3 regions of the Agrobacterium sp. CG674 genome follow, and region 1 is predicted to be linked to each of the others. Evidence: predicted binding sites of a transcription regulator. Region 1 holds the regulator's gene; each other region holds the start of a gene.
What was found. Region 1 encodes LexA, which represses DNA repair genes until DNA is damaged. Its sites were predicted from a motif close to TGTTCNNNNTGTGTTCNG; they were not measured.
Positions count from the first base shown of each region.

Region 2: uvrA (excinuclease ABC subunit UvrA) is a predicted target of LexA. The motif match lies at 6,051-6,068, and genes of this name have one in related genera.
Region 3: ACQZ51_RS08530 (ATP-dependent helicase) is a predicted target of LexA. The motif match lies at 5,513-5,530, and genes of this name have one in related genera.

Region 1 covers NZ_JBNWDZ010000003.1:227,256-237,097, forward strand. The annotation lists gene gltA (citrate synthase) at 1-925, opposite strand, end outside; gene ACQZ51_RS10300 (ComEC/Rec2 family competence protein) at 1,353-3,671, shown strand; gene ACQZ51_RS10305 (glutathione S-transferase family protein) at 3,702-4,385, opposite strand; gene lexA (transcriptional repressor LexA) at 4,737-5,459, opposite strand; gene kdsA (3-deoxy-8-phosphooctulonate synthase) at 5,703-6,551, shown strand; gene eno (phosphopyruvate hydratase) at 6,775-8,049, shown strand; gene ACQZ51_RS10325 (FtsB family cell division protein) at 8,198-8,515, shown strand; gene pdhA (pyruvate dehydrogenase (acetyl-transferring) E1 component subunit alpha) at 8,669-9,715, shown strand; gene ACQZ51_RS10335 (pyruvate dehydrogenase complex E1 component subunit beta) at 9,734-9,842, shown strand, end outside.
Region 2 covers NZ_JBNWDZ010000003.1:359,706-369,547, reverse strand. The annotation lists gene ACQZ51_RS11010 (gamma carbonic anhydrase family protein) at 1-317, opposite strand, end outside; gene ACQZ51_RS11005 (fumarylacetoacetate hydrolase family protein) at 333-1,022, opposite strand; gene dusA (tRNA dihydrouridine(20/20a) synthase DusA) at 1,157-2,170, shown strand; gene ACQZ51_RS10995 (DUF72 domain-containing protein) at 2,181-2,981, opposite strand; gene uvrA (excinuclease ABC subunit UvrA) at 3,003-5,924, opposite strand; gene ACQZ51_RS10985 (single-stranded DNA-binding protein) at 6,216-6,737, shown strand; gene ACQZ51_RS10980 (RDD family protein) at 6,763-7,026, shown strand; gene ACQZ51_RS10975 (MarC family protein) at 7,215-7,844, opposite strand; gene gyrA (DNA gyrase subunit A) at 8,095-9,842, shown strand, end outside.
Region 3 covers NZ_JBNWDZ010000002.1:705,245-715,086, reverse strand. The annotation lists gene ACQZ51_RS08545 (FAD-binding oxidoreductase) at 1-856, opposite strand, end outside; gene ACQZ51_RS08540 (efflux RND transporter permease subunit) at 977-4,129, opposite strand; gene ACQZ51_RS08535 (efflux RND transporter periplasmic adaptor subunit) at 4,126-5,283, opposite strand; gene ACQZ51_RS08530 (ATP-dependent helicase) at 5,572-8,052, shown strand; gene ACQZ51_RS08525 (hypothetical protein) at 8,135-8,266, opposite strand; gene ACQZ51_RS08520 (DMT family transporter) at 8,407-8,889, shown strand; gene ACQZ51_RS08515 (DMT family transporter) at 8,886-9,308, shown strand; gene ACQZ51_RS08510 (tlde1 domain-containing protein) at 9,314-9,842, opposite strand, start outside.

The DNA of each region.
Region 1 (9,842 bases):
AAACGCGGTGGCCAAAACCCATCAGGCGGAACGGATCGTTCTTGTCCTTGGCGCGGGCAATGAACTCGGGAATGCGATCAACTGAACCGATTTCGTTGAGCATGTTGAGCGCAGCTTCATTCGCGCCGCCATGGGCGGGGCCCCAGAGGCAAGCGATACCGGCAGCGATACACGCGAACGGGTTTGCACCAGACGAGCCAGCAAGACGAACAGTCGAGGTCGACGCGTTCTGCTCATGGTCGGCATGCAGGATGAAGATTCGGTCCATGGCGCGGGCCAGAACTGGATCAACCTTGTAGTCTTCGCATGGAACGGCAAAGCACATGTTGAGGAAGTTAGACGCATAATCCAGATCGTTCTTCGGGTAAACGAAGGGCTGGCCAATGTGGTACTTATAGGCCATTGCCGCAATTGTCGGCATCTTCGCGATCATGCGCAGCGACGCGACCATGCGCTGGTGCGGATCTGTGATGTCAGTGGAGTCGTGATAGAAGGCCGAGAGAGCGCCGACCGTGCCGCACATGACAGCCATCGGGTGGGCGTCGCGGCGGTAACCGGTGAAGAAGCGGCTCATCTGCTCATGCACCATGGTGTGGCGCGTAACCCGGGTATCGAAGTCCTTCTTCTGTGCGGTAGTCGGCAATTCGCCGTAAAGCAGCAGATAGCAGGTTTCGAGGAAGTCACCCTGTTCAGCCAGTTGCTCAATGGGGTAGCCGCGGTGAAGCAGCACGCCTTCGTCACCATCGATATAAGTGATCTTGGATTCGCAAGAGGCAGTCGACGTAAAGCCGGGATCGTATGTGAAGGTGCCGGTGTTTTTGTAAAGCGTTCCGATATCTACGACCTTGGGTCCGATCGTGCCTTCCCGGACAGGGAGATCGACCGTGCTATCGCCGAGGGTCACTTTAGCGCTTGATTCCGTCATACCATACCTCCGATATATGCGGGCGATGCGGGATGACGCACCAGCCTGTTAAGCGTTACCGATTAGCTATATGATCCTAGCCATGATGCCAAGCTATCCAACTGGCAAATTGTGCATTGCGACACGCCAATATCCCAAAATGGTGCGATTCCGAGGCAGAGTGTTTCATTCTAGGTCAATGCTTCCTTAACTCAGCAAATGGTTGCAATAATACTTTGAGAGTTGCAAACTGAAAGGCTACGGCAGGGGGAGCCGGGCTTTGAATACGCAGAACGAAAAATATTACTTTAGCGAGACCCAGGCGAGGTTCGTTCCGCATGGAGAACTCGATGACTTGCTGTCGCCCCTGCATACCTCGAGTGGTAGCGCGCTTCGAAAAGATGAGCAATCGGACTTACGTCTAGGGGCGATGGCGCGCCTCAGGCGCGTGTTGAATAGATGTATTGCTGAAGAGGCAAACCACCGCCACGAGTTCCTCTTCATACCCGTGTTGGTCGCGGCAGGAGCCGCCCTCTGGTTCAGCCTGCCGACCACACCGCCGCAATGGCTTCTGTTTTCGCTTGCCGCATGTGCCATCACCATCGTTTGCGCCCTGTCTTATAGGCAGGGACCCATCTCCATGGCTTTGAAGGCTGGGGCGCTTGTGGTGCTGGGCATGGTTTTGGCCGATGGGCAGTCACGGCGGGCGGGCACGATCATTCTCGATACCCCGGTAACGACCGAGATTGCCGGAACTGTGGAACGCCGCGAGCTGGATGCAAGGGGGAACTGGCGATATGTCGTTGCGCTGAAGCAGACATCAGCCCCGCAGCTTGCCCGCGCGCCGCAAAAGGTTTCGCTGGTTGCTCGCAGCCGTCATGAAGCGGTAGCGATCGGTGCGTCGATTACCGGCAAGGCACGCCTGTCACCGCCTTCCGGTCCAGCTCTACCGGGGCTGAACGATTTCGCCTTTGGCTCCTATTTCGGTGGCATTGGTGCAACCGGATTCTTTTATGGCGCGCCGCGAGTGTGGACGGATCCGGCCGGCGAGGCGAAAGGCGGCACGTGGGCAGGGGCGGCGGATCGGCGGCTTTATGCGCTGAGAAGCAACATAGCCAACCGCATTCGCGACCTGATCGGCGGTGATGCCGGAGCCTTTGCTGCATCGATTGTCACCGATGAGAGACGCGCCATATCAGACGAAACAATGGAGGCTTTGCGCATCTCGGGCCTCGCGCATATCGTCGCGATTTCCGGGCTGAACATGGCGCTCGCGGCCGGTATTTTCTTTGTTGGCATGCGAACCGTATTCAGCTTCTTTCCCGGCTTCTCGCAACGATGGCCCGTGAAGAAAATCTCCGCCTTTGCGGCACTTCTCATGACATTCTGCTACTATCTGATATCAGGCTTTGCCGTCTCTGCGGAGCGAGCCTGGCTGATGATGTCGATCATGCTGGTTGCGGTTCTGGTGGACAGGCCATCGATCAGCGTTCGAAATGTTGCGCTTTCCGCCATCGTCATCATTGTCTTGTCTCCCAACGAGGTGATGGGGCCGAGCTTCCAGATGTCATTTGCTGCGACGCTTGCTCTTGTGTCGGGCTTCGCGGCCTGGAGCCGGTGGAGAGGAGAACGCGAGCGCCCTGTTATCGCGCATCCGCCGTGGTGGCTCAGCGCCGCTTCTAAATGCGCAACCATCATTGGTGGTGTAGTCGTGACATCCCTCATTGGCGGTCTTTCAACCGCGATCTATACCATCGAACATTTTCACCGCATCACAACCTATGGGCTTGCCGCAAATCTGGCGGCGATGCCCATCATGTCACTCATCGTCATGCCGTTTGCGCTGATGGGCATGCTGCTCATGCCGTTCGGGCTCGATGGACCATTCATCAAGGTGATGGGGTATGGCATGGCAATGGTCATCGACATCGCGACAACGGTGTCAGGCTGGGGCGGGGATGTGACGATTGGACGGCAGAACAGCTGGTTCCTCGCTGTGTCGACGACAGGTTTTCTACTGCTCGCCCTTTTACGCACCCGGCTTGCATTGATCGGACTACCCTTCGTTGCGGCGGGCTATGTGCTGCTGAGCGCGGAGCAATGGAGCAGCAAACCGGACCTTTTGATTTATGAGGATGGGTCGCTCGTTGCTCTTTTGACTGACGATGCCGTGGCAACCACAAAGCAGCGGGCATCGGGCTTCATCTATGACCAGTGGGCGAGGGCGCTGCCCCTGCCGGAGCGCCACATTCCAGCTGACATGCTTGACGCAGAAAAGTCACCAGATGGTGATGACGAGGCTGGGGATGACGCGCAAACCGGACGCCGCAAAACGCTGACGGACCAAGACAAAGCGAGAGAACGGCAGGAAATGCAGCGGGTTATTCTCAAAACAGATGGATTCACCTGCCGAAAAAACAGCTGGTGCATATCGAAATCCAAAAGCGGCGTCAGTGTTGCGGTGGTGCTCGACAGTGCATTCGCGGGATTGGCCTGCGATATCGCCAATATTGTCGTCACGACACGCAGCGTTCCCTTCAGCACCTGCCGTTCCGGCGCCATTCTCGTCACTGAGGAAACCTTGCGTCGCACCGGTTCTATGGAGCTATGGCTGGGCGATGCAACAAAGCCCGTCCTGACAGCAAGAGCTGCCATGCTGAGCGATGATCGGCCATGGACGGTGCACCGTCATTACGACTGGCGCGACAAAAGCTTCAACACAGTAATTCCGGCCCATATCGAACACCTGCTCGCAGTCCGCCCATAGCCATCGCACCTCTGAACGTGCCGCTGCACGTCACGACGTGACAGCGCGCAAATCCGCTAGCCATTCCCCCACATTCCGCGCCTCGGCCTCATGCGCATCATCGCGCCACGGTTCCAGAAGGGCTGCCTGTTCCCATTCTCGCATTGCCGGAAGGGATAGGAGGTGATCCATATAGTTCTTAGACGCGGCAGACAGCACAGTTCCATATGTCTGGAACCGAAACGCAACCGGGCAGAAAAACGCATCCACAGCCGTGAATTCGGCCCCGGCCAGGAATGGACCGCCATGGGCTGCCAGCCCTTGCTGCCACAAGGCGTCGATCCGGGAAATATCTCTCCGCAATGCTTCGGATATGGAAGATGGCCGTATTCTAAGACCAACGCTCATCGGATGGTTGTTGCGCAACGTGGAAAAGCCCGCATGCATTTCCGCAGCGGCAGAGCGAGACCAGGCCCGGGCCTTGGCATCCGCTGCCCAAACGCCATCATGCTTTTCCGCAAGATATTCGGTGATGGCGAGCGATTCCCATACGGTCAGATCGCCATCCACAAGACATGGAACTTTCGATGTCGGTGAAAACTCCGAAAATGCATGGTCCTTGTCATCGAAACGCATGAATCGCTCAGAAAATTCAATTCCGAGCGTGCGCATCAGCACCCAGATTCGCAGTGACCAAGACGAGTAATTCTTGTTGGCGATGAAAAGTTGATACATGAGCAGCGCTCCTGAAAGGCAGCGATCAAAAAGAAGAAGACTATCAATAACCCAGAGAATTTCTTGCATAAAGCCATGCACAGCGATGGCATCATTCAAATTATTTGATGGCCGTAACCAGCTTGGCGATCAATGTGGGTCACAAACGGCATTCTAAACGCAGCAGCCAATTCCCATGCAAAATCTCTGCCGCTATAACGGAAATCCGCTACAAAGCACACAATCACAGTGGAATGGATACCCGGCTAATAAGTTTCATCCTTGTTGTCGCTGCGTGGTGACTTGAGGCCCCGCGAGCGCAACAGAATTAAGACTCCGTATGAAACGCGCGTGCAGAGCTTTCCAAGCTGATCAGTGATAACGCCTGATCAGACCAACCAGCTTTCCCTGAATCTTGACTCTATCCGGTCCAAATATGCGGGTTTCATAAGCAGGGTTCGCAGCTTCCAGTGCGATAGAGGCGCCGTTGCGACGGAAGCGCTTGAGCGTTGCCTCCTCTTCGTCCACCAGAGCCACGATGATATCTCCGGGATTTGCGGTGCTGGTATCCTTGATAATGACGGTATCGCCGTCAAATATACCGGCTTCGATCATCGAATCGCCTTTAACCTCAAGCGCGTAATGCTCGCCTGCACCCAGCATATCCATCGGCACGACCACATCATGAGTGTTGTTCTGGATGGCGGAGATTGGCACGCCCGCTGCAATGCGTCCCATGACCGGTACGCTGACTGATTCGGAGTTTCTGCTGTTGGAAGATGATGGCTGAGGCCGTTGTTCGACCGCTGCAGCTTTGCCCAGACTGCCTTCAATAACGCTTGGCGTGAAGCCGCGCTGTGGCTTTTCTGGGGGTGAATATGATTCGGGAAGCTTGATAACCTCAAGCGCACGGGCTCTATTTGGTAGCCGGCGAATGAAACCGCGCTCCTCCAAGGCTGTGATCAACCGATGGATGCCTGACTTGGAGGCAAGCTCGAGTGCATCCTTCATTTCATCGAAAGATGGTGGCACGCCGGACTCTTTCATTCTCTCATGAATGAATAGAAGCAGTTCCTGCTGTTTGCGCGTGAGCATGAAGAGACCCTTGACGATTCGAGGCGGAGATTCGGGAAACAAATACAGAACGAACACTATCTGTTCCATATGTGTTCTGCAATCCCTTAAAACTCAGTGAAAGTACAAACGAGTTTCAACGTTGCCCACAATCCCGCCGAATACCGCTCCTATACCGTGACTCGCTGTCGGCTTACTGCTACATGCGTTGCTAAGATCGGGCGTGATGCCCGTGCACTGTTTCATTTGTTCCAAGGGAAAACCATGAGTGCGACGAACAATCTGAAGGTCATTGCCGGCGAGGGCGCTGGAGCGGTCTCTTTCTCGAACACCGAACGATTTTCCCTGATTGCCGGTCCGTGCCAGATGGAAAGCCGCGACCATGCTTTCATGATTGCCGAAACGCTGGCCGAACTCTGTGGCAAGCTGGGAATCGGTCTGGTTTACAAATCATCCTACGACAAGGCCAACCGCACCTCGCTTTCGGGCCAGCGTGGCATTGGCATCGACAAGGCGCTTGAAGTTTTCGCAGAATTGAAGGCGCAGTTCGGATTTCCAGTCTTGTCGGACATTCACACCGAAGAGCAGTGCGCCATTGTCGCGCCCGTCATAGATATTCTGCAGATTCCGGCATTTCTCAGCCGTCAGACGGACCTGCTGGTGGCTGCTGCAAAGACCGGCCGAGTGATCAACGTAAAGAAGGGCCAGTTTCTGGCACCTTGGGACATGAAGAACGTGCTGGCCAAGCTAAATGACAGCGGCAACTCCAATGTGCTGCTGTGCGAGCGTGGTGCATCCTTCGGCTACAATACTCTAGTGTCGGATATGCGCTCACTGCCAATCATGGCATCGCTCGGTGCGCCAGTGATATTCGACGCGACCCATTCGGTTCAGCAGCCGGGCGGGCAGGGTGGCTCGACGGGCGGTCAACGCGAATTCGTGGAAACATTGGCACGCGCGGCGGTGGCAGTTGGTGTTGCCGGTCTTTTCATAGAAACGCATGAAGACCCTGATAATGCGCCATCCGATGGCCCCAACATGGTTCACCTGAAAGATATGCCGAAGCTTCTCGAAAAACTTCTGGCTTTCGACAATATCACCAAGTCCACCTGATAGTTCGGCGCCGAGAGGCGTCGAAGGAAACCATCGCGCAGGACGGGGCTTGTCATTGTAATTTCTTCCGCATCGGCTACAGCGGAAGACGACCACCAAACGACTCGCCGCTCTGGCGACGTGTTTTTATCGCAAGCCGGAATCTGAAACTTCTTCACAGGTTCCCTCATGCGCTTTAAGACATGCACCTGAAAAACACTGTTCCAATCCTAAGGGAGAGATCATGACAGCCATTACCGACATTATCGCACGCGAAATTCTCGACAGCCGCGGCAACCCGACCGTTGAGGTAGATGTCTATCTTGAAGACGGCTCCTTCGGCCGCGCAGCGGTTCCATCGGGCGCATCCACCGGCGCACATGAAGCTGTAGAGCTGCGCGATGGCGGTAAGCGTTACCTCGGTAAGGGCGTCGAGAAGGCAGTCGAAGCCGTCAACACGGAAATCTTCGATGCGCTGGGCGGTTTCGATGCCGAGAGCCAGATCCATGTCGACCAGACGCTGATCGAACTCGACGGCACGCCGAACAAGTCGCGCCTCGGTGCAAACGCCATCCTCGGCGTTTCCTTGGCTGTTGCAAAAGCTGCTGCCGAAACCACAGGCCTGCCACTCTATCGTTACGTTGGTGGCCCAAACGCGCATCTGCTGCCGGTCCCAATGATGAATATCATCAACGGTGGCGCGCATGCCGATAACCCAATCGACTTTCAGGAATTCATGATCATGCCAATCGGCGCGGAAAATATCCGTGACGCGGTGCGTATCGGCGCTGAAATCTTCCACGTTCTGAAGAAGGAACTGTCTGCGCAGGGTTTCAACACCAATGTGGGCGATGAAGGCGGCTTTGCGCCGGGCCTGAAGAGCGCACCGGAAGCACTCGATTTCATCATGAAGTCCGTTGAAAAGGCTGGTTACAAGCCAGGCGAAGACGTGGCGCTTGCTCTCGATTGCGCCTCGACGGAATTCTTCAAGAACGGCAAATACGTGATGGAAGGCGAAGGCCGCACGCTGGAGCCTGAAGCCATGGCGGATTATCTCGCCGAGCTGGCCGGTAAGTATCCGATCATCTCCATCGAAGACGGCATGGCCGAAGACGATTGGGACGGCTGGAAGTACCTCACAGACAAGATCGGCAAGAAAGTTCAGCTGGTTGGCGACGATCTGTTCGTGACCAACTCTGCCCGCCTTCGTGACGGCATCAAGATGGGCGTCGCCAATTCGATCCTCGTCAAGGTCAACCAGATCGGCTCGCTGACGGAAACGCTCGACGCTGTTGAAACTGCACACAAGGCTGGCTACACGGCTGTCATGTCTCACCGCTCTGGTGAAACAGAAGACTCCACAATTGCCGATCTTTCGGTTGCCACCAACTGCGGACAGATCAAGACGGGCTCGCTTTCGCGCTCTGACCGTCTGGCCAAGTACAACCAGTTGATCCGTATCGAAGAAATGCTCGGCCCACAGGCCGCCTATGCAGGCCGCTCCATTCTTCGCGGCTGATTTCGATATCGATATGACACGACGAAAAGCCCGGTTAACGCCGGGCTTTTTTGTGCGCTGCGGTCGGAGCGTGCGTTAAGGTCAACGGATGGTTAAGCATATGTCGCTATGATGCCTTCAGTAACGCGTTTGAAGGCTGTTTCAGAGTATGTGGACCAAGCATCACAAGAAAAGACGTTTTGGCCGTCTTGTCGTTCCGGCAATCACGGTCGCGTTTCTCTCCTATTTCGGGTATCATTCCATCCATGGTGATTTCGGGCTGAAGGCTGCGGAGCAGCTGGAGAGGCAGCGCGTCGCCCGTTCGGCAGAATTGGCCAAGCTTACCAAGGCCCGCACGGCGCTGGAGCGCCAAGTTGAGCTGATGAGTGATGGCTCGCTGGAGCGTGATATGATCGATGAGATCTCGCGCTATCAGTTGAACATGTCGCGCGCCGACGAAATCGTCATCATGAACACATATTTTTGATTAACCGAATTTCAGTTAATCTCGTTTTTTAATTTATTCGCAGTCACTTAGGGCGAATACGAGCCATGCGTTTATGCCATTGCTGCTTCGCGTTTTCTTGCATATGGTGCGATCCGATCCAACCATTCTAAATGGCAACTCAGGGAGGGATGTATGGCGCCGCGAAAAAACGCGACCGTATCCGGCCGCAAGACCACGGCAAAGACAGCCGCTAAGGAATTTACCGGCCAGAACACGCCGGAGTTCGGCAAAGATGAAGAGCTCCACGCGTATCGCGAGATGCTGTTGATCCGTCGATTCGAGGAAAAGGCCGGCCAGCTTTACGGCATGGGCTTCATCGGCGGCTTCTGTCACCTCTACATCGGGCAGGAAGCTGTCGTTGTGGGCATGAACATGTCGCAGAAGGAAGGTGATCAGGTTATCACCGCCTATCGTGACCACGGCCACATGCTGGCTGCTGGCATGAGCGCACGTGGCGTCATGGCTGAGTTGACCGGACGCAGCGGCGGCTTGTCAAAGGGCAAGGGCGGCTCCATGCACATGTTCTCCAAGGAAAAGCATTTCTACGGCGGACACGGCATCGTCGGCGCGCAGGTTTCGCTCGGAACCGGTCTGGCCTTTGCGAACAAGTATCGCGGCAATGACAGTGTGTCCGTCGCCTATTTCGGCGATGGCGCGGCCAACCAGGGCCAGGTCTATGAGAGCTTCAACATGGCTGCTCTCTGGAAATTGCCGATCATTTACATCGTCGAGAACAACCACTACGCCATGGGTACATCGACTGCGCGCGCAACCGCACAGTCCAACTACTCGCTTCGTGGTGTTGGCTTCGGTATTCCGGGCATGCAGGTTGATGGCATGGATGTTCGCGCCGTCAAGGCTGCCGCTGATGAGGCGCTGGAACATTGCCGCTCCGGCAAGGGTCCGATCATCCTGGAAATGCTGACATATCGTTACCGTGGTCACTCCATGTCCGACCCGGCGAAATACCGTTCCAAAGACGAAGTGCAGAAAATGCGCGCGGAACATGACCCAATCGAGCAGGTCAAAGCCCGTCTCCTTGAAAAGGGCTGGGCTTCTGAGGATGAACTCAAGGCAATCGACAAGGATGTTCGTGACATCGTTGCCGACAGCGCGGAGTTCGCCCAGAACGATCCGGAGCCGGATGTATCCGAGCTCTACACCGATATTCTGCTCTGATTTGGGAAGGGAGACATCATGCCTATAGAGATTCTCATGCCCGCCCTTTCCCCAACCATGGAGGAAGGCACGCTTTCCAAGTGGCTCAAGAAAGAGGGTGACAAGGTTGTTGCTGGCGACGCGATCG
Region 2 (9,842 bases), 130 kb from region 1:
AGCACTGTAGCGCCCATGCCAATAAGTGAACCGTCTCCAATCGTGCAGCCGTGGATTATGGCGTGGTGGCCGATTGTGCAATCCTCACCAATCGTGGCCGGAAAGCCCGCATCGGCGTGCACCATGGTGCCTTCCTGAATGTTGCTGCCACGGCCAACCGTAATCGGCTCATTGTCACCGCGAAGTGTTGCGCCGAACCAGATGCCGACATTTTCCCCCAGCGTGACGGACCCGATAACATTGGCATCGGGCGCGACCCAGTAACGGTCCGGGGCAGGGAGTTGCGGTATGCGTTCGCCTAGCCTGTATATCGGCATGTTCACCCCCTCTGTTCAGATGACTTTGACGGACAGTGTTCCGACACCATCGACGCCGCAGACGATGTGATCGCCACGGACAATCGCACCGACACCTGCCGGTGTACCTGTCATGATGACATCCCCAGCCGCCAGCGTGAAATACTTTGAAAGCTCTGCGATAATTTCAGCCGTTTTCCAGATCATCTGATCAAGGTCGCCGGTCTGTTTCCTCTCGCCATTGACATCCAGCCAGACAGCGCCTTTCGCCGGATGGCCGATTTTGGATGCCGGGACCAATGGTGAAATCGGCGCAGAATGTTCAAATGCCTTCGCGCCCTCCCAAGAACGGCCCATTTTCTTAAGCCCATCCTGAACGTCGCGGCGGGTCATATCGATGCCCACGCCATAGCCCCACACATGGTCCAAGGCCGTCTGTGCTGCGATATCAGATCCACCACTTTTCAGTGCAACAACGCACTCGACCTCGTAGTGAACATTGGACGACAGGGCAGGATAGGGAAAGTCCTGCCCGGCGGGCAGCAGGTTGTCGGCATTTTTCTGGAAGAAAAAGGGCGGCTCGCGCGAGGGATCGTGCCCCATTTCAATGGCGTGATCCGCGTAATTGCGCCCGACACAGTAAACGCGGCGCACCGGAAATGTCTCATCCGTGCCCTCAACGGGCAGAAGAACGTAAGGTGGAACGGGAATGACGGTCGCGGACATGGGCTCGGCTCCTGATTTCTGGAGATGGTTGTCCCGCGATTCTGCGCCGATTTCCAGCCATAAATCCGTTTCTTTCAAAACTGGCATTATCGACGACATTGCGGTAGAAGCCCTCAAAAGAGGTTCCACGCCCCATGTATCAAAAAGCTCTCGCGACCGGTGGCAAGCTGTTTGCCGTTGCCCCGATGATCGATTGGACGGACACGCGCTGTCGTTTTCTCCATCGGCAACTGACCAGCCATGCGCTGCTATATACCGAGATGATTGTGGCTGACGCGATCATCCACGGTCAGCGCGACAAATTGCTGGGCTATCACTCTGAGGAACACCCGGTTGCCCTGCAGCTAGGTGGCTCTGATCCGGCAAAGCTCTCGGAAGCGGTGAAGATTGCGAGCGATTATGGCTATGACGAAATCAATCTCAACGTCGGCTGTCCCTCGGACCGGGTACAATCCGGCACATTCGGCGCGTGTCTGATGCGTGAGCCTGAAGTGGTTGCGCGTTGTGTATCGGCGATGAAAGCCGTGGCAACTGTGCCGGTCACCGTCAAATGCCGTATCGGAGTGGATGATCAGGAGCCGGAAATTGTGTTGCCGGACTTCATCGCCCGCGTCGTCGCTGCTGGGGCGGATGCCGTCTGGATCCACGCCCGCAAGGCGTGGCTGCAAGGTCTCTCGCCGAAGGAAAACCGCGATGTGCCGCCGCTGGACTATCCGCTCGTTTACCGCATGAAGGAGGCCAATCCCGGTCTATTCATCGGCATCAATGGCGGCATTACCGATCTCGATCAAGCCGACGAGCATTTGAAGCATGTCGACGGCGTGATGCTGGGTCGGGCTGCCTATCACAACACGTCCATTCTCGCTGATGTGGACCACCGTATCTACGGCGAGCTGGAGCGTGCACCGGACTGGATGAAGTTGTGCGACAAGATGATGGCCTATGCCGATGATTACGTCGCCAAGGGTGGGCGTGTGAACCATGTTACGCGCCACATGGTCGGTCTCTTTCAAGGCATATCGGGCGCGCGCCGCTTCCGACAGATCCTATCCAGCGATGCCACCCGCCCGGGTGCCGGATCGGAAGTGATCGCGAACGCTTTTGCCGCGATCAATTTCGATGCGAGTTCATTGGATGCCGCCGTTTAACCGCCGAGCGCTAGACAAGCGTCTGCAAAAGCTGCGCGCCTTCGGGCGCGTTGACCTTGCCGCCTGAAATGAAGAAGGCAAACACATCGCGTGGCTTTTTCTCAGGCTGCAAATCGGCTGCGATCAATGGAAGATCATCAGGGGCGCTGCCCTCTGCGTAAGTCTGAAGTCGTTTAGCCCAGGCTTCGACGTCCTTTTCAGGATAGCAGGTCTCGATATCGTCTTCGCCTTTTTGCAGCCGGCAATAGACGAAATCCGCTGTAACATCCGGCAGCATCGGATAGTCGTGGTGGTCGGCGCAGACCACGGCCACCTTGTGCTTGTTCAGCAACTGGATGAATTCCGGTACCTGGAAACTGGGATGACGGACCTCGACAACGTGCTGAAGCATCAGTCCGTCCTGTTTTTCAGGCAGAAGCGCGAGGAACGCCGCAAAGTCATCGGGCTCGAATTTTTTCGTAGGTGCAAACTGCCACAGGATCGGGCCGAGGTGATCGCCAAGCTCCGTCAAACCCTGTGTCAGGAACTTCGTCATGGAGTCACCGGCTTCCGCAAGCACCTTTCGGTTGGTGACGTAGCGGCTGGCCTTCAGCGAAAATATGAAACCATCCGGCACTTCGGATGCCCATTTGGCAAAGGTTTCAGGTTTTTGACTGCCATAATAGGTGCCGTTGACTTCGATGGCGGTCAGATGACGGCTGGCATGTTCCAGCTGTCGCCGTTTGACCAGCTTGTCTGGATAGAACTTGCCCTCCCAAGGCTCAAACGTCCAGCCGCCAATGCCCGTACGGATCGTCCCTGTCTTGCTCATCCTATGCCCTCGGTAGCCTGATCACTCGGCCGCTTGTATTTTCTTCTCTGGACGGCGTTCCAGCAGTTCTTTCAGGAAGTGCCCGGTATAGGAGCGCTTTTCCTTGACGATCTGCTCCGGCGTGCCCGCAGCAACGACCTCGCCACCGCCAGTGCCGCCTTCTGGGCCGATATCGATAACCCAGTCCGCCGTCTTGATGACTTCAAGATTGTGCTCGATCACGACGACGGAGTTGCCCTGATTGACCAGTTCATGCAGCATTTCCAGGAGCTTTTCCACGTCGTGGAAATGCAGACCCGTCGTCGGCTCATCGAGGATATAGAGCGTGCGACCTGTGGAGCGCTTCGACAATTCCTTCGCAAGCTTCACGCGCTGGGCCTCGCCGCCTGAAAGCGTGTTCGCCTGCTGGCCGACTTTGATATAGCCAAGGCCGACCTCAAAGAGCGATTGCAACTTGTCCCGTACAGCAGGTACTGCTGCAAAGAATTCGACTCCCTCTTCGACCGTCATATCCAACACGTCTGCGATGGACTTGCCCTTGAATGTTACATCGAGTGTTTCGCGGTTGTAGCGCTTTCCGTGACATACATCGCAGGTGACATAGACATCCGGCAGGAAGTGCATCTCGATCTTGATCACGCCATCACCCTGGCATGCTTCGCAGCGACCGCCCTTGACGTTGAAGGAAAAGCGACCGGGCGCATAACCGCGGGCCTTCGCTTCTGGCAGGCCTGAGAACCAGTCCCGGATCGGCGTAAAGGCACCGGTATAGGTGGCCGGGTTGGAGCGCGGCGTCCGACCGATGGGCGACTGGTCGATATCGATGACCTTGTCGATGAACTCGAACCCATCGATCCGGTCATGGTCCGCCGGTATTTCGCGCGCGCCCATAACCCGACGGGCAGCGGCCTTATAGAGCGTTTCAATCAGGAACGTCGATTTGCCGCCACCGGAAACACCTGTCACCGCTGTGAAGACACCGAGGGGAACCGACGCAGTGACGTTCTTCAGGTTGTTGCCCCGTGCGCCAACAACCTTGATCTCCTTACCCTTCTTGGGTTTGCGACGTTCCGCAGGAACTGCCACACCCAACTCGCCGGAGAGGTATTTGCCCGTCAGTGATTTCGGATTGTCCATCACCTGTTGCGGCGTTCCCTCGGCGATCACCTCACCGCCATGGATGCCAGCTGCGGGGCCGATATCGACCACATAGTCTGCGGTCATGATCGCGTCTTCGTCATGCTCCACGACAATGACGGTGTTGCCGATATCACGAAGGTGCTTCAGCGTTTCGAGAAGGCGGGCATTGTCACGCTGGTGCAAGCCAATCGATGGCTCGTCGAGCACATAGAGAACGCCCGTCAAACCTGAACCAATCTGCGAAGCAAGCCGGATACGCTGGCTTTCGCCACCGGAGAGCGTGCCTGAATTTCGCGACAGGCTGAGATAATCCAGACCCACATCGTTGAGGAAGCGCAGACGCTCGCGGATTTCCTTGAGAATGCGGACGGCGATCTCGTTCTGCTTGGCGTTGAGAGATTCGGGCAAAACCTCAAACCAGTCGCGCGCCAGCTTGATCGACATCTGCGTAACCTGGCCGATGTGCATCTTGTTGATCTTCACGGCCAATGCCTCGGGCTTGAGGCGGTAACCTGCGCAGGCAGGGCAGGGAGCCGCCGACATATAGCGCTCGATTTCCTCACGGGCCCAGGCACTATCCGTTTCCTTCCAGCGACGCTCGAGATTGGGCACGATGCCCTCGAAATTCTTCACGGTCTTGTAGGAGCGGGCACCATCCTGATACTCGAATTCGATCTTGTCGTCGGTGCCCTGCAAAATGGCTTTCTTGGCAGCATCGGTCAGTTGGTTCCAACGGCTCGAAAGCTTGAAACCAAAGGCTTTTCCAAGCGCTTCAAGCGTCTGATTATAATAGGGCGACGATGATTTTGCCCAAGGTGCGACAGCGCCATCCTTCAGAGTGCGCTCGGGTTCGGGCACGATCAGCGCAACGTCCACCTTCTGTTGCGAGCCCAAGCCATCGCAAGTTGGGCAGGCACCGAAGGGATTGTTGAACGAGAAGAGGCGCGGTTCGATTTCCGGTATTGTGAAACCCGATACGGGGCAGGCAAATTTTTCCGAAAATAGCACGCGCTCGTGGGTTTCGTTGAGCGACTTGTTGGCTGAGCCGCCGGCCGAGGTTTCCTCAGGGGGGAGGGGCTTGTCGGCGAATTCGGCGACAGCCAATCCATCGGCGAGTTTCAGGCATGTCTCGATGCTGTCTGCAAGACGCGATGCCATATCGGGGCGAACCACGGCACGGTCCACCACCACGTCGATATCGTGCTTGTATTTCTTATCGAGGGCAGGGACGTCAGCAATCTCGTAGAACTGACCATCGACCTTTACGCGCTGGAAACCCTTTTTCATCAGGTCCGCCAGCTCTTTCTTGTACTCCCCTTTACGTCCGCGAATGATGGGAGCGAGGATATAGAGACGCGTGCCTTCTTCGAATGCGAGGACGCGGTCAACCATTTGGCTGACTGTCTGGCTTTCGATTGGCAGACCGGTTGCGGGAGAATAGGGAACGCCAACGCGCGCAAACAGAAGGCGCATATAGTCGTAAATCTCAGTGACAGTGCCAACAGTCGAGCGCGGGTTGCGCGATGTCGTCTTCTGCTCAATGGAAATGGCCGGGGAGAGACCCTCGATCTGATCCACATCCGGCTTCTGCATCATTTCCAGAAATTGCCGCGCATAGGCAGATAGGCTTTCGACATAACGACGCTGCCCTTCGGCATAGATCGTATCGAAAGCAAGCGAGGATTTTCCAGAGCCCGAAAGGCCGGTCATGACGATCAGCTTGTTGCGCGGCAAATCGAGGTCTATGCCCTTGAGATTATGCTCGCGGGCACCACGGATCGAAATCGTCTTTAATTCACTCATGAGAAGGCTCGGAATACTCGTTGGGAGGCGTCGGTTCTTATGTAATGATGGCAGACGGCGTGTCGAGGTATGTTAAGCTTTTCAGATACGCTTTTCCGTCCACTTGACTCGATTGATCTGCCTTAATAGAACAAAATAAGAACGATTGGCAAGGGTTTCACAGGTGAGAGAACATTCCTTGTGGATTGTTGTTCCATCCAATGCCCACGGGCCTAAACGATGGTCTATGGTGCGTTTAAATTTTGAACAGGATAAATGCTGACCATGAGGGTTGGCAGACAGGATGAGAAGATGGCTGGCAGCGTAAACAAGGTAATTTTGCTCGGGAACGTCGGTGCTGATCCTGAAATTCGCCGCACGCAGGACGGTCGCCCTATTGCGAATTTGCGCATTGCGACGTCCGAAAGCTGGCGCGATCGCAACTCCGGTGAGCGCAAAGAAAAGACTGAATGGCACACTGTCGTCGTGTTCAACGAAGGTCTTTGCAAGGTCATTGAGCAGTATGTGAAAAAGGGCGCCAAGCTTTACATCGAAGGTGCGCTTCAGACCCGCAAATGGCAGGACCAGACCGGTAACGACCGCTATTCGACGGAAATCGTTCTGCAGGGCTTCAACTCGACATTGACGATGCTGGACGGTCGCGGTGAAGGCGGCGGTGGTGGAAGCCGTGGCGGAGACGATTTCGGCGGCGGCGGAAACTACGGCGGTGGCAACGATATGCCATCATCCTCTCCCTCTCGCGGCGGTTCGTCTCGTGGTGGCCAGCCGGCTGGCAACTTCAACAACGATATGGACGATGACATCCCATTTTGATGTCTGAACGATTATTGGGGGACTAATGACTGATCCGATCAATCCGAACCGCCAGCCCTCAACCTGGCGGATCGTCCTTGCTGCCATACTGGATTTTTTCACGGCGTTCTGGCTTTTCGGCTATCTCGTCGCGCTCGTCTTTGGTGGACGCACAGAAAACGGGTTCAGCCTGCAGGGCATGCCTGCGGTAATCATGATGGCTCTGTTGGTTGCTTACTTCCTCGTGTTCAACCGCTATTTGGGCGGCACAGTGTGGAAGCGGATTTTGAAGGCCAAGCGTGCAGATTAAAGGTGGGCGGCCTTCGTTGGACCACCTCCATCAAATTTGCAGTCTGGCTTGCTGATGAACCGTTAAACGGCGTTTCGGCAAGCTTTTTCAGACTAACGACCTCAAATTGAGTGAGGCCCACGGGTGGCTGTCAACGCAACGGCGTTGCAGATAGCCCCGGCCCATTGCATGACGATATTTCCTTGGCGTCAGGACGCTATCACGGATTTCACGCCGTCCACCACGAACTGAACCGAGAGGGCAGCCAGAAGCACGCCGAGCAGGCGGGTGAGGATGGCTCGTCCTGTGTTGCCCAGAAAGCGATCCAGCCTGTCAGCGGCCAGCAGCGCCAGGAACACCAGCAGCATGCTGAAGGCCAGCAGCAGAATGAAGATGATCTTGTCGAAGGTCGTCTGCATGGAGCCGGATATCAACACCGTGGCTGATATGGCGCCCGGACCGGCGATTAGGGGTATTGCGAGCGGGAACACCGCGATGTTCTGGATGTGGTCCAGCGTGATAGCCATTTCCGACGTCTTTTCCTTACGCTCCTGACGCTTCTCGAAGATCATTTCAAACGAGATCCAGAACAGCAGCAAGCCGCCCGAGATGCGGAAGGCACCGAGTGATATGCCCAGAAGCTCCAGAATGGATGCTCCGAAAAGCGCAAATGCCGCAAGGATGGCAAAGGCGATGATCGAGCCTCTGAGAGCCACCTGACCGCGTTGCGCCCGTGTCATGCCAACTGTGAGGGCAAGAAACACCGGGGCGAGGCCCGGAGGATCCAGCGTGACGAGCATTGTCGTCAACGCATTGATGAGAAGTTCGGTGCTTGCCATGATATCCCCGTCTGGCGCCCTTGAATTGCGGGATTGTGGCCCGTTTCAGGATCGATGTGTCGCAATGGTAGGTAAGTCTTGGCGTGTTTAAAACCCTCTAAACAGAGATTTCCTTGATGGTAGGGAGAAAACTGTGCATCGTCTTGCAAATGACGTAAAAGACTGTTCATAACCCGGCTGGAAATTGGCGCTTTAGCGCTGTTTCCGCTATAAAAATCCATCCGATTCTTAACATAGAATGTGATCCGATTTGACTGACCAGAGCCCCCCAGGCGGCGGAAAGCTTCCGCCAGGTATTGAGCCTATTTCCATCATGGAGGAAATGCAGCGGTCGTATCTCGATTACGCCATGAGCGTTATCGTCAGCCGTGCACTTCCAGACGTTCGTGACGGACTGAAGCCCGTTCATCGCCGTATCCTTTACGGCATGTCCGAACTCGGCATCGACTGGAACAAGAAATACGTTAAATGCGCCCGCGTCACCGGTGACGTGATGGGTAAATACCACCCGCATGGCAACTCGGCGATTTACGACGCTTTGGCGCGCATGGCGCAGGATTGGTCCCTGCGACTGCCATTGATCGACGGCCAGGGCAACTTCGGCTCCATCGATGGCGATCCGCCAGCGGCTGAACGCTACACCGAGTGCCGCTTGCAGAAGGCCGCGCACTCGATCCTCGACGACCTGGACAAGGAAACAGTCGATTTCCGCGATAACTATGACGGCACACTGTCTGAGCCGGTCGTCATGCCCGCGAGATTTCCCAACTTGCTGGTCAACGGCGCGGGCGGCATCGCGGTCGGCATGGCCACCAACATTCCGCCGCACAACTTGTCCGAAGTCATCGATGGTTCTATCGCGCTGATCGACAACCCGGAAATCGAACTGCCAGAATTGATGCAGATCATCCCGGGCCCTGACTTCCCAACAGGCGCATTCATTCTCGGCCGCTCCGGAATCCGTTCGGCCTATGAGACCGGTCGGGGCTCCGTGATCATGCGCGGACGCGCCACCATCGAGCCGATGCGTGGAGACCGCGAGCAGATCATCATCACCGAAGTTCCCTTCCAGGTGAACAAGTCGTCGATGATCGAAAAGATGGCTGAGCTGGTCAAGGACAAGCGCATCGAGGGCATTTCGGACCTTCGTGACGAATCTGACCGTCAGGGCTACCGCGTTGTGGTCGAGCTGAAGCGCGATGCCAATGCTGAAGTCATTTTGAACCAGCTTTATCGCTACACGCCTTTGCAGACCTCATTCGGTTGCAACATGGTTGCGCTGAACGGCGGCAAGCCGGAGCAGATGACGCTTCTGGATATGCTGCGCGCTTTCGTGTCCTTCCGTGAGGAAGTCGTCAGCCGCCGCACCAAGTATCTTCTGCGCAAGGCCCGTGATCGCGCGCATGTGCTGGTCGGTCTGGCTATTGCGGTTGCCAACATCGATGAAGTCATTCGCGTCATCCGTCAGGCGCCTGATCCAGCAACTGCCCGCGAGCAATTGATGACGCGCCGTTGGCCAGCGTCGGACGTTGAAAGCCTGATCCTTCTGATCGACGATCCGCGCCACCGCATCAATGAAGATCTGACCTACAACCTGTCGGAAGAGCAGGCACGCGCCATTCTCGAGCTGCGTCTTGCCCGCCTGACTGCGCTGGGTCGTGATGAAATCAGCGATGAGTTGAACAAGATCGGCGCTGAGATCAGCGAATATCTTGATATTCTGTCTTCCCGCATTCGTATCCAGCAGATCGTCAAGGACGAGCTTGCGGCGGTACGCGACGAATTCGGCACCCCACGCCGAAGCGTCATCGTGGAAGGTGGCCCTGACATGGACGATGAAGACCTCATCGCCCGTGAAGACATGGTCGTTACCGTTTCGCACCTTGGTTACATCAAGCGCGTACCTTTGACGACTTACAAGGCGCAGCGCCGCGGTGGCAAAGGCCGGTCCGGCATGGCTACGCGTGATGCAGATTTCGTCAACCGCTTGTTTGTTGC
Region 3 (9,842 bases), on a different contig from region 1:
ACAGCGTGGGCTTTTCCTCATAGGAAAGCCCCGAATAGGCATTGCAGGCGCGGATCTGCACAGCATCCAGAAGCTCGATCCGGGCAACGGGAATGCCCATCTGCACCGTCATGATCACTGCATCGCAGGCCGCCGCAATCGTATCGAATGTGCATACACCGCCCGCAATCTTTTCAGGTATCCCCTGAAGACGCAGCGTGACCGATGTGATGACACCAAGCGTACCCTCGGCACCCACATAAAGCCGCGTAAGATCATATCCGGCAGAGGATTTGCGTGCACGCCGCCCGGTGCTGATCTCCTCGCCATCGGCCGTGACCACGGTCAACGCCAGCACATTGTCCTTCATCGTGCCGTAGCGCACGGCGTTGGTGCCGGACGCGCGTGTGGACGCCATGCCGCCAATCGACGCATTGGCACCGGGATCAATCGGGAAGAAAAGGCCGGTGTCGCGCAGATAGGTATTCAGTTGCTCGCGCGTCACGCCGGGCTCCACCGTCACATCAAGATCTTCTGCATTGACGGAGAGGATGCGGTTCATGCGGCTGAAATCGACCGAAATTCCGCCCATGGGCGCATTGACCTGACCCTCCAGCGAAGAGCCGACCCCGAACGGGATGACGGGCACCTTGTGGGCACCGCAGGCTTTGACGACGGCCTTCACGTCATCGGAATTTTCGGCAAAGACCACACCATCAGGCAATTGCGTGGTGAGATAGGTCGTCGTGTGCGCGTGCTGTTCGCGGAAAGACTGGCCGGTCTGGAGCTTGTCACCGAGTTGCTGTTTCAGAGTGTCCAGCACGGCTGCAATGCCCGCTTCGTTTCTCGCACCAGCCACCACATCCTTCAACGCCATGTTTCTCTCCCTGAAATGCAAAACCGGACTCAACCTTTTACGGCGAGTCCGGTTGATATGTGGCACGGCTTTGAGATTGTCCAGCACCGCCGCTTTGCAAAACGGCGGTGCGTCAGTTCATCACTCCGCAGCAAGCAGCGGCTTGTCTTCCTCAAGGGCACGGCGACGAATGGCCGTTTCAAGCTCCCTGTGCAGACGAATGTCGGCATCCGCCTGCGGTTTCGCAAAACGTGCGATCAGCAGGTAGGAGATTGGCGTAATGTAGAGGGTAACAAGCGTCGCCAAACCCAGACCACCGACGATGACCCAGCCAAGTGCAATACGGGCCTCGGCACCAGCGCCCTGCGCCATGACGAGCGGGACACCGCCCAAGATCGTGGCGATCATGGTCATCATGACGGGACGCAGACGAATGCTGCATGATTTTTCGATGGCCTCACGAACCGTGGCACCCTGATCGCGCAGATGATTGGCAAACTCCACGATGAGAATGCCGTTCTTGGCCATGACGCCAACCAGCAGCACAAGGCCGATCTGGCTGTAGACGTTGAGGCTGGAGCCGGTGACGAGCAAAGCGATGACCGCACAGGCCAGACCGAGCGGCACCGTCGACATGATGATGACGGAGCTGAGAACGCTTTCAAACTGCGCCGCCAGTACAAGGAAGATGATGGCGATGGCAAAGCCGAAGGTCAGCAGCATGCCGCTGGAGTTTTCCTGCAATGTCGCCGCTTCACCCAGCGGCAGCAAACGCGCACCCGCAGGCATCACGGTCGCCGCCATCTCATTGACCCGCGCAACGGCCTCGCCCAGCGACACCCCTTCCCGAAGGTTTGCGGTAAAGCCGACCGATGGCAATTGCTGCTCACGGTTCAGCTGCGGCGAAACGGCTGTTTCCTTCAGCGAAGCGATGGTGGACATCGGCACCATGCGCCCGTCCTTCGCCTTCATGAAGATGTTTTCAAGGTCGGTAGGGTCGTCGATGGGGCGCGTGGACGACAGAAGCCGCACTGGCACGGCGTCGCCATCAATAAAGACATCAACGATGGAGCGGCCCTCAAGCAAGGACTGCATGGCTGTGGAGAGGCCAGTAATGTCGATACCGAGATCGGACGCCTTCTCCCGGTCGATGGAGACCGACAATTGCGCCTGATTGGGTTCGTTTTCGAGACGCGGCGTATCGAAGAGGCCGCTTTCCTCCATGCCGGTCAGAAGCTTTTGCGTCGCTTCGTTCAGCGCCGCATAGTTGGTGCCGATCATCGCCATGCTGAGACCATTGCCAGCACCGCGAATACGAAGGCTGTTGGGCTGCGATGCCGAGGCCCGCAGGCCGGGCACCGTCTGCGCCGCAGCATTGATATCCTGCGCGATCTGGTTCTGCGTGCGCTCGCGGTCTGCCCATGGCGCCAGTGTCAGCACCACAAAGCCGGTGTTGGTTGAACCATTCATTCCGGAGATGGAATAGATATTGCGGATTTCGCCACTGTCGCGAAGCGGCTGCAGATTTTCCTCGATCCGCTGCAACTGGTCGCGGGTATATTCCAGGCTCACGCCCTGTGGCGCTGTCACGCGCAGCATCACCGAGGAACGGTCCTCGCGTGGCGTCAACTCGTTCTGCACCATGCCGAAAGCAACCCACGACGCGCCCGCGAAGGCAACAGCCACGATGACGACGATCAGCGGATTGTTGAGGCAGGCAGAAAGCGTGGTCTTGTAGGTGGACGCAAAAACATTGCCGAACCAGGCCAGCGGTCCCGTCGGTTCCTTCATCTCTTTTTTCAACATCCGCGATGCCAGCATCGGGCACAGCGTCAGCGCAACGATGGAGGAAAGACCGACCGCGAAAGCCAGCACGAAACCAAACTCGCGGAACAGACCACCCAATTGGCCGGGGAGGAACGACAGGGGAATGAACACGGCAGCAAGTGTTGCCGTGGTGGCGATGACCGCAAAGAATACCTCTTGCGTGCCGAGAACGGCTGCGGCACGCGGCCCCATGCCTTCGGACCGTCGGCGCACAATGTTTTCCAGCACCACGATGGCATCATCCACCACAAGGCCCGTCGCCAGAACAATGGCGAGAAGCGTCAGAATATTGATGGAAAAGCCGACCATGTAGATGGCAACGATGGTGCCGATCAGCGCGACGGGCATAGTGATGGCCGGTATCAACGTTGCGCGCCAATCGCGCAGGAAGAGGTATAGCACCACAACAACGATGAGCGCGGAAAGGCCGAGTGCAAGCTCCACCTCGTGCAGCGCGCCTTCGATGAACACAGCGTCGTCACTGGTAATGACGATACGCGTATTTTCGGGCATATTGGACGTCATGGCCTCGACAGCCGCCTTTACGCCGGTCGAAATGCTCAACGTGTTTGATTGCGCCTGGCGAATGACACCAAGACCCACGGCCTGCACGCCATTGGAGCGCAACGACGTTGTCTCATCATCCGCGCCCAGCATCACGCTGGCCACATCACGAAGGCGGACACGGTCTCTGACCATAAGATTTTCAAATTCGGCTGGCGTCGTCAGGTTGGCTGTCGCACGCACGACAATGTCCTGGGTCGAACTTTTCAGCGACCCTGCGGGCACATCGAGTGCGGCAGTGCCAAGCGCATTGGACACATCCGTCACCGTCAAACCACGGCTTGCCAGCGCGCTTTGATCGAGGTCGATGCGGAAGACCTTTTCCTGGTCGCCATAAAGCTCCACATCGGCAACGCCGTCCACGGCGGCCAGCCGATCGATGACTTCATCATCAACGAGCTTGGTCAGGTCTTCCATGCTGAGGCTGGTGGAGGTCACCGCAAGACGCATGATGGGCTGGCTGTCGGAATCCGCCTTGATAATCTGCGGCTCGTCGGCATCATCTGGCATCTGGTTGGCAATGCGGCCAATGGCATCGCGCACATCGTTCGAAGCCACCGCGATATCGACACTGTCGTTGAATTCCATCGTCACGCGGCTTGTGCCGAATTGCGATGACGAAGAAATGGATTTCACGCCGCTGACACGCGCAACAGCGCCCTCAATGGTCTGGGTGACCTCCTGATCGATGGTCTGCGGAGATGCGCCGTCATAGGTCGTGCGCACGGAGATGACCGGGCGGTCGACATCCGGCAATTCGCGCACATCGACGCCAACAAGGGCCGCCAATCCGGCAACCACCAGAAGCGTGTTCACCACGGCTGCCAGAATGGGTCGGCGCACGAAAAGCGCTGTAAACGTCGCCTTGGAATCATTTGCACTTGACGTGGTCTGGTCTGTCATCGGCTAGCGACCTCCGGTGCTTTCTTCTGTCCAGCCGTTCGCACGGCGCCGCCTTCGCGCACACGCTGCAAGCCTTCCGTCACGATCGGCTCATCCGCCGCAAGGTCAGCCTTGACCAGAACGGAATCGGGATTGCGCTGAACGACCTGAACGCGAACCTTATGGGACTTATCGTCCTTCACGCGCCAGACATAGGAGCCTTCGGCATCCCACTGCACGGCCAGCGGATCGACAGAGGGATAATTTTCGCCCGTGAAGCCCATGGTGACGGCAAAGGACATGCCAGCGCGCAGATCGTCTCTGGCATTCTCAAAGACAGCGCGCACACGCACCGTCCGGCTGGCCTCATCCACCCGGTTATCGACCGCCTCAACCTTACCGGAGAATTTCTCTCCCGGGCGGGAAATCGATGTCGCCTCCACCGGCATGCCAACCTTAATGGCCGTGGTAAAACGCTCCGGCGCCCAGAAGTTGACGAGAATTTTCGAACGGTCATCAATGCTGACAATACTGGTCTGCGTCGTTGCGTTATCGCCGATGTTGATCGCAACGATCCCAGCGATGCCATCGATAGGGGCAACAATATTGCGCCGTTTCAGATTGAGTTCGGCTGTGCTCAGCGCAAGCTTTGCCGCTTCCTCGGCAATCTGCGCATCCAGCACATCAAGCCGCGCAACCGAGCGCAAATTCGCATAGGATGTGGACTTCTCGACGGCGCTGCGCAGCGCGACCTGTGCCTTTTCACGCTCGATGACTTGCTCGTCATCATCCAGCCGCGCCAGCACATCGCCCTTTTTGACGCTTTGCCCTGAAGATACGAGAATTTCAGAAATCAGCCCCGAAGCCTGCGGCGTGACGACGACAGACTGGATAGCCTCACCGTTGCCAATCGCATTCAGGCGGTCATTCACGGTTCCGGACTTGACGGGTGCGAGTGCGACAAGCGTTGCGGTGTTGCCTCTTCCACCGCCCTGCCCGCGCTGCCCACCACCAGCGGCTGCCGTGCTGCCACCGGCCTCTGCAGCAGGCTTTTCCGGGCTTGCAAGTCCAACCTTGGCCAGCAAAACTTTGCCGTCTGGCGAATTATAGGCCCAAAGACAGAACCCCGCACCCACGACGGCCAGACCGACACCAAGCTGCTTCCAAACCCGCATACACGTCTCCGAATTGATTTCGACTGTCTCCGCATCTGGTTTTAGTGCGGACGCCTTGTATTCGCAGCAGTATCCTTGCTCACCATGAACAACGCAACGCACAAATCCGTTTCTTACATAATGGTAATTTACAACGCTTTTAAAAAACCACAGTTTGCCATGGCAGCTGCTGTGGCGCCTGCCCCCTGGTGTCAAAATCCCCCGAAACAGGCCTTTCGGCGGTTGAAAGAGGAATAAAAGCAGAACATGGTTCTGGCCTTTCCGCCCCGAATCACTACATTGGGCCGCATGAGCAACAGTTTCGACGATATGCCGTTCTTCGATGAGGAACCTTCCGAGCCACGCCGCCAGCCCGCCGCTCCTCCAGCGCCGGGCGGTTTGGGCATCGCGGCGCGTGCCATGGCAGCACGCGATCAGGGCCGTGCTGCGCCCGATTATCTGGCAGGCCTCAACCCGGAACAGCGCGAAGCCGTGGAGACGTTGGAAGGCCCCGTTCTGGTTCTGGCGGGCGCCGGCACAGGCAAGACCCGCGTGTTGACGACACGCATTGCCCATATTCTGGCAACGGGCCGCGTTTATCCGAGCCAGATTCTGGCCGTGACCTTTACCAACAAGGCCGCGCGCGAGATGAAGGAACGTATCGGCGTTCTCGTCGGTGGCGCGGTCGAAGGCATGCCTTGGCTTGGCACATTCCACTCCATCGGCGTCAAGCTTCTGCGCCGACATGCGGAAATGATGGGCCTGAAATCCGATTTCACCATTCTCGATACCGACGACGTGGTGCGGCTCTTGAAGCAGCTCATTCAGGCCGAAGGTCTTGATGACAAGCGCTGGCCCGCCAAGCAGTTCGCCGGCATGATCGATGGCTGGAAGAACAAGGGCCTGACACCGCCCGATATCCCCGAAGGCGACAGCCGCGCCTTTGCAAACGGCAAAGGCCGTGAGCTCTATGCCGCCTATCAGGCACGTCTGAAAACGCTGAATGCCTGTGACTTCGGGGATCTGTTGCTGCACCCCATCACTATTTTCCGCAACCACCCGGACATTCTAAAAGAATACCACAGCAAGTTTCGTTATATTCTGGTGGACGAGTATCAGGACACCAACACCTGCCAATATATGTGGCTGAGGCTGTTGGCACAGCGCCCCAAGGGCGAGCCGCAAAATGTCTGCTGCGTGGGCGATGATGACCAGTCGATCTATGGCTGGCGCGGTGCCGAGGTGGACAATATCCTGCGCTTCGACAAGGATTTTCCCGGCGCAAAGGTCATCAAGCTGGAGCGCAACTACCGCTCGACCGAACATATTCTTGGCGCGGCCGGTCACCTGATCGCGCATAATGAAGGCCGCCTCGGCAAGACGCTGTTTACAGACCGCAGCGAACCCGACGATGAAAAGGTCGTTGTTCACGCGGCCTGGGATTCGGAAGAGGAAGCCCGCGCCGTTGGCGAGGAGATCGAACAGCTCCAGCGCACCAAGCACCCGCTGAACAACATGGCCATTCTGGTGCGCGCATCCTTCCAGATGCGTGAGTTCGAAGACCGGTTTGTGACCCTTGGCCTCAACTACCGCGTCATCGGTGGTCCACGCTTTTATGAGCGCCTCGAAATCCGCGATGCGCTGGCCTATTTCCGTCTCGTCTGCCAGTCTGCAGACGATCTGGCTTTCGAGCGCATCATCAATACGCCGAAGCGTGGCCTTGGCGATACGACCGTTCGCAACCTGCATGATTATGCCCGCGCTCGCGACATTCCCATGCTGGCGGCAGCGGCTGACATTATCGAGACGGATGAGCTGAAGCCCAAGGCGCGCAAGGCGCTGTTTGATGTCGTGCAGGATTTCCGCCGCTGGCAGACCCTGCTGGAAAACACCGAGCACACGGTGCTGGCCGAACAGATCCTCGATGAGAGCGGCTACACCGCCATGTGGCAGGCGGATAAGACCGCTGAAGGCCCCGGCCGGTTGGAAAATCTGAAGGAACTGATCCGCTCCATGGAAGCCTATGAGAGCATGCGTAGCTTCCTTGAGCATGTGGCACTGGTCATGGACACCGAAAAGAACGCGGAGCTGGACGCCGTCTCGATCATGACGCTGCATTCCGCCAAGGGTCTGGAATTCGAAACAGTCTTCCTCCCCGGCTGGGAAGAAGGGCTGTTTCCGCACCAGCGTTCCCTCGATGAAGGTGGGCGCTCAGGCCTCGAAGAAGAGCGTCGACTGGCCTATGTCGGTATTACCCGTGCCAAGCGCCGTTGCCACATCTGGTTCGTTTCCAACCGTCGCATCCACGGTCTGTGGCAAGCCACGATCCCCTCGCGTTTTCTGGAAGAATTGCCGCCCAACCACGTCGAAGTCTCGGCGTCCGATAGCAATTACGGCGGCTATGGCGGGCGCGGCGGTTACGGCCAGTCTCGCTTTGATTCTGCCGATCCCTTCACCAACACCTATTCCACACCGGGATGGAAGCGGGCGCAGGCCAACAAGTCGGATGCGACGCGTGACAATTGGGGCAGCCGCTCCGGCCACGCTGTCGAGCGCATCGGCTATGGCGAAAGCGGCCCAAAAACGCGCACGATCGATGGTGAACTCGTCGCCAAATCGGTGGCCGATACGCCATCGAAATTCTTCGTTGGCGACCGCGTTTTCCATCTGAAATTCGGCAACGGCAATGTCGCAAACGTCGAAGGCAACAAACTCACCATCGACTTTGATCGCGCCGGACAGAAACGCGTGCTGGATGGTTTTGTCGAACGGGCAGAAAAGCCTGCCTGATCTGGCTCAGGCCTAACCAGCGAACACGCAAAAGCCGCGCTTGCAGACATGCAGAGCGCGGTTTTTAACTATTCAAAACAGATTATTGCGCGACTGGTGTTTCGCCGGGGGTAAAGCCGATCAGGTAAACGGCGGCCACGACGATGGCCAGAGCGAAGATGGAGATGACGAAAACCGTCATGCGGTTCAGAGGCTTGCGGGTCGTTTTTTTCATGCCGCGATAACGATCGAGACGCGTATTCGTTCCAGCGAAAATTCGTTCACAGCATCTGAGGTCATACATCAAGGAAAATCATTTCCGCTTCAAACCCATATCGGCTAAGCTTCGCCCATCTCCTCAGCATTCGGCGCATCATGACCAGCGACACACCTTCCCGCCTCAACCCGCTCCACATCGCAGCCGCCTTTGCCAGCGGATGCCTCTTGACCCTCATGGTTCATTTCAACGGCATGCTTGCCCATTATGGCAACGCGCTGTTTTCATCCTGGACGGCCCACGGCACCGGCACGGTAGCGGCGCTGATTTACATTGCCATCCTCTCGAAAAAGACCGTTGGCGAAACGCCGGTTCGGCCCAAGGCACCGATCTGGGCCTATTTCGGCGGCGTCTTTGGCGCAGCCATCGTCATGCTGACCTCCACGGCGGTCAATTCGCCGCTTGCCCTTTCAGGTACAATCGCTCTTGGCCTTGCCGGCCAGGTCATCTTCAGTCTGATCGCGGATTTTTGGGGAATGTTCGGGCTGCCCAAACGTCGGCCGGACGCAATCGGTCTTTGTGCAGTCGCCCTCATTCTGGGCGGTAGCGCCTTGATTACACTCGTGGGGAGAGCACCATGATCCTCTGGGTTTCCATGGCCTTTGCGGGCGGTGTCTTCGTGGCGCTCAGCCGCCAGATCAACGGACGGCTGAGCCTCTCCAACTCGCCTCTCATCGCATCCTTCTGGAACCACATTGTCGGTTTTATCGTGCTGACGGCACTCGGCCTTGCGCTGGGCGGCCTGTGGCCGGAAGGCGCAGCCGATGCCCCATGGTACGCCTTCATCGGCGGCCCCATCGGCGTCATCTTCATCGCTTCGGGAAGCTGGCTCATTCCACGCATCGGTGCGGTCAACACCGCGCTTCTCGTCATCAGCGGCCAGATGGTGTCGAGCGTGGTGCTGGATCTTTTCAGCGAACACCCACCGAAACTATGGGCCAGCGCCGCAGGTGTCTTTCTCATCCTGTGCGGAATGGCGTTGACGCAACGAAAGCGTTAATCAGATCAGCTATCGGTGCCACGGCTCGAGAACATACCGAAAAGCGTCTTGCTGTTGCTCTTCGAAGCACCGCTCGCCGTCATGGCAGCGCGCCCGGAAAGTTTCGGCACGACCACGATCCGCTTGACCTCGCCGCGCTTGAAAGCTGCCAGGAAACGATTGTAATCCTTGAACACAACGCAGCCATTGGACTCGCCGCGCCGTGCCAGCATGTAGGTATGCGCCAGAAGTCCGTCACGGCCATGCGGGTTGACGCCGCTTTCCGGCGTCAGGCGAATGGCCTCGACGCCATGAAACGGCGCTTCGCGCATCGTCAGCCGGTAGCTGGAAGGCGGCGTGGAGCCACGCATCTTCACATGCACGAAATCCGGGTTGTCGCGCATCTTGCCGATGCCGGAATGCGCTTCCAGCTTCTCGCCGCTGGGCAGATGGACTACGCCTGCGGAAATATCATAGATCGCCGTGCCATTGCCGCGATCAGGCCATGGAACCGCATCCATCTTGGTTTCGCGCATCGGATTATCAGGCCGCGCA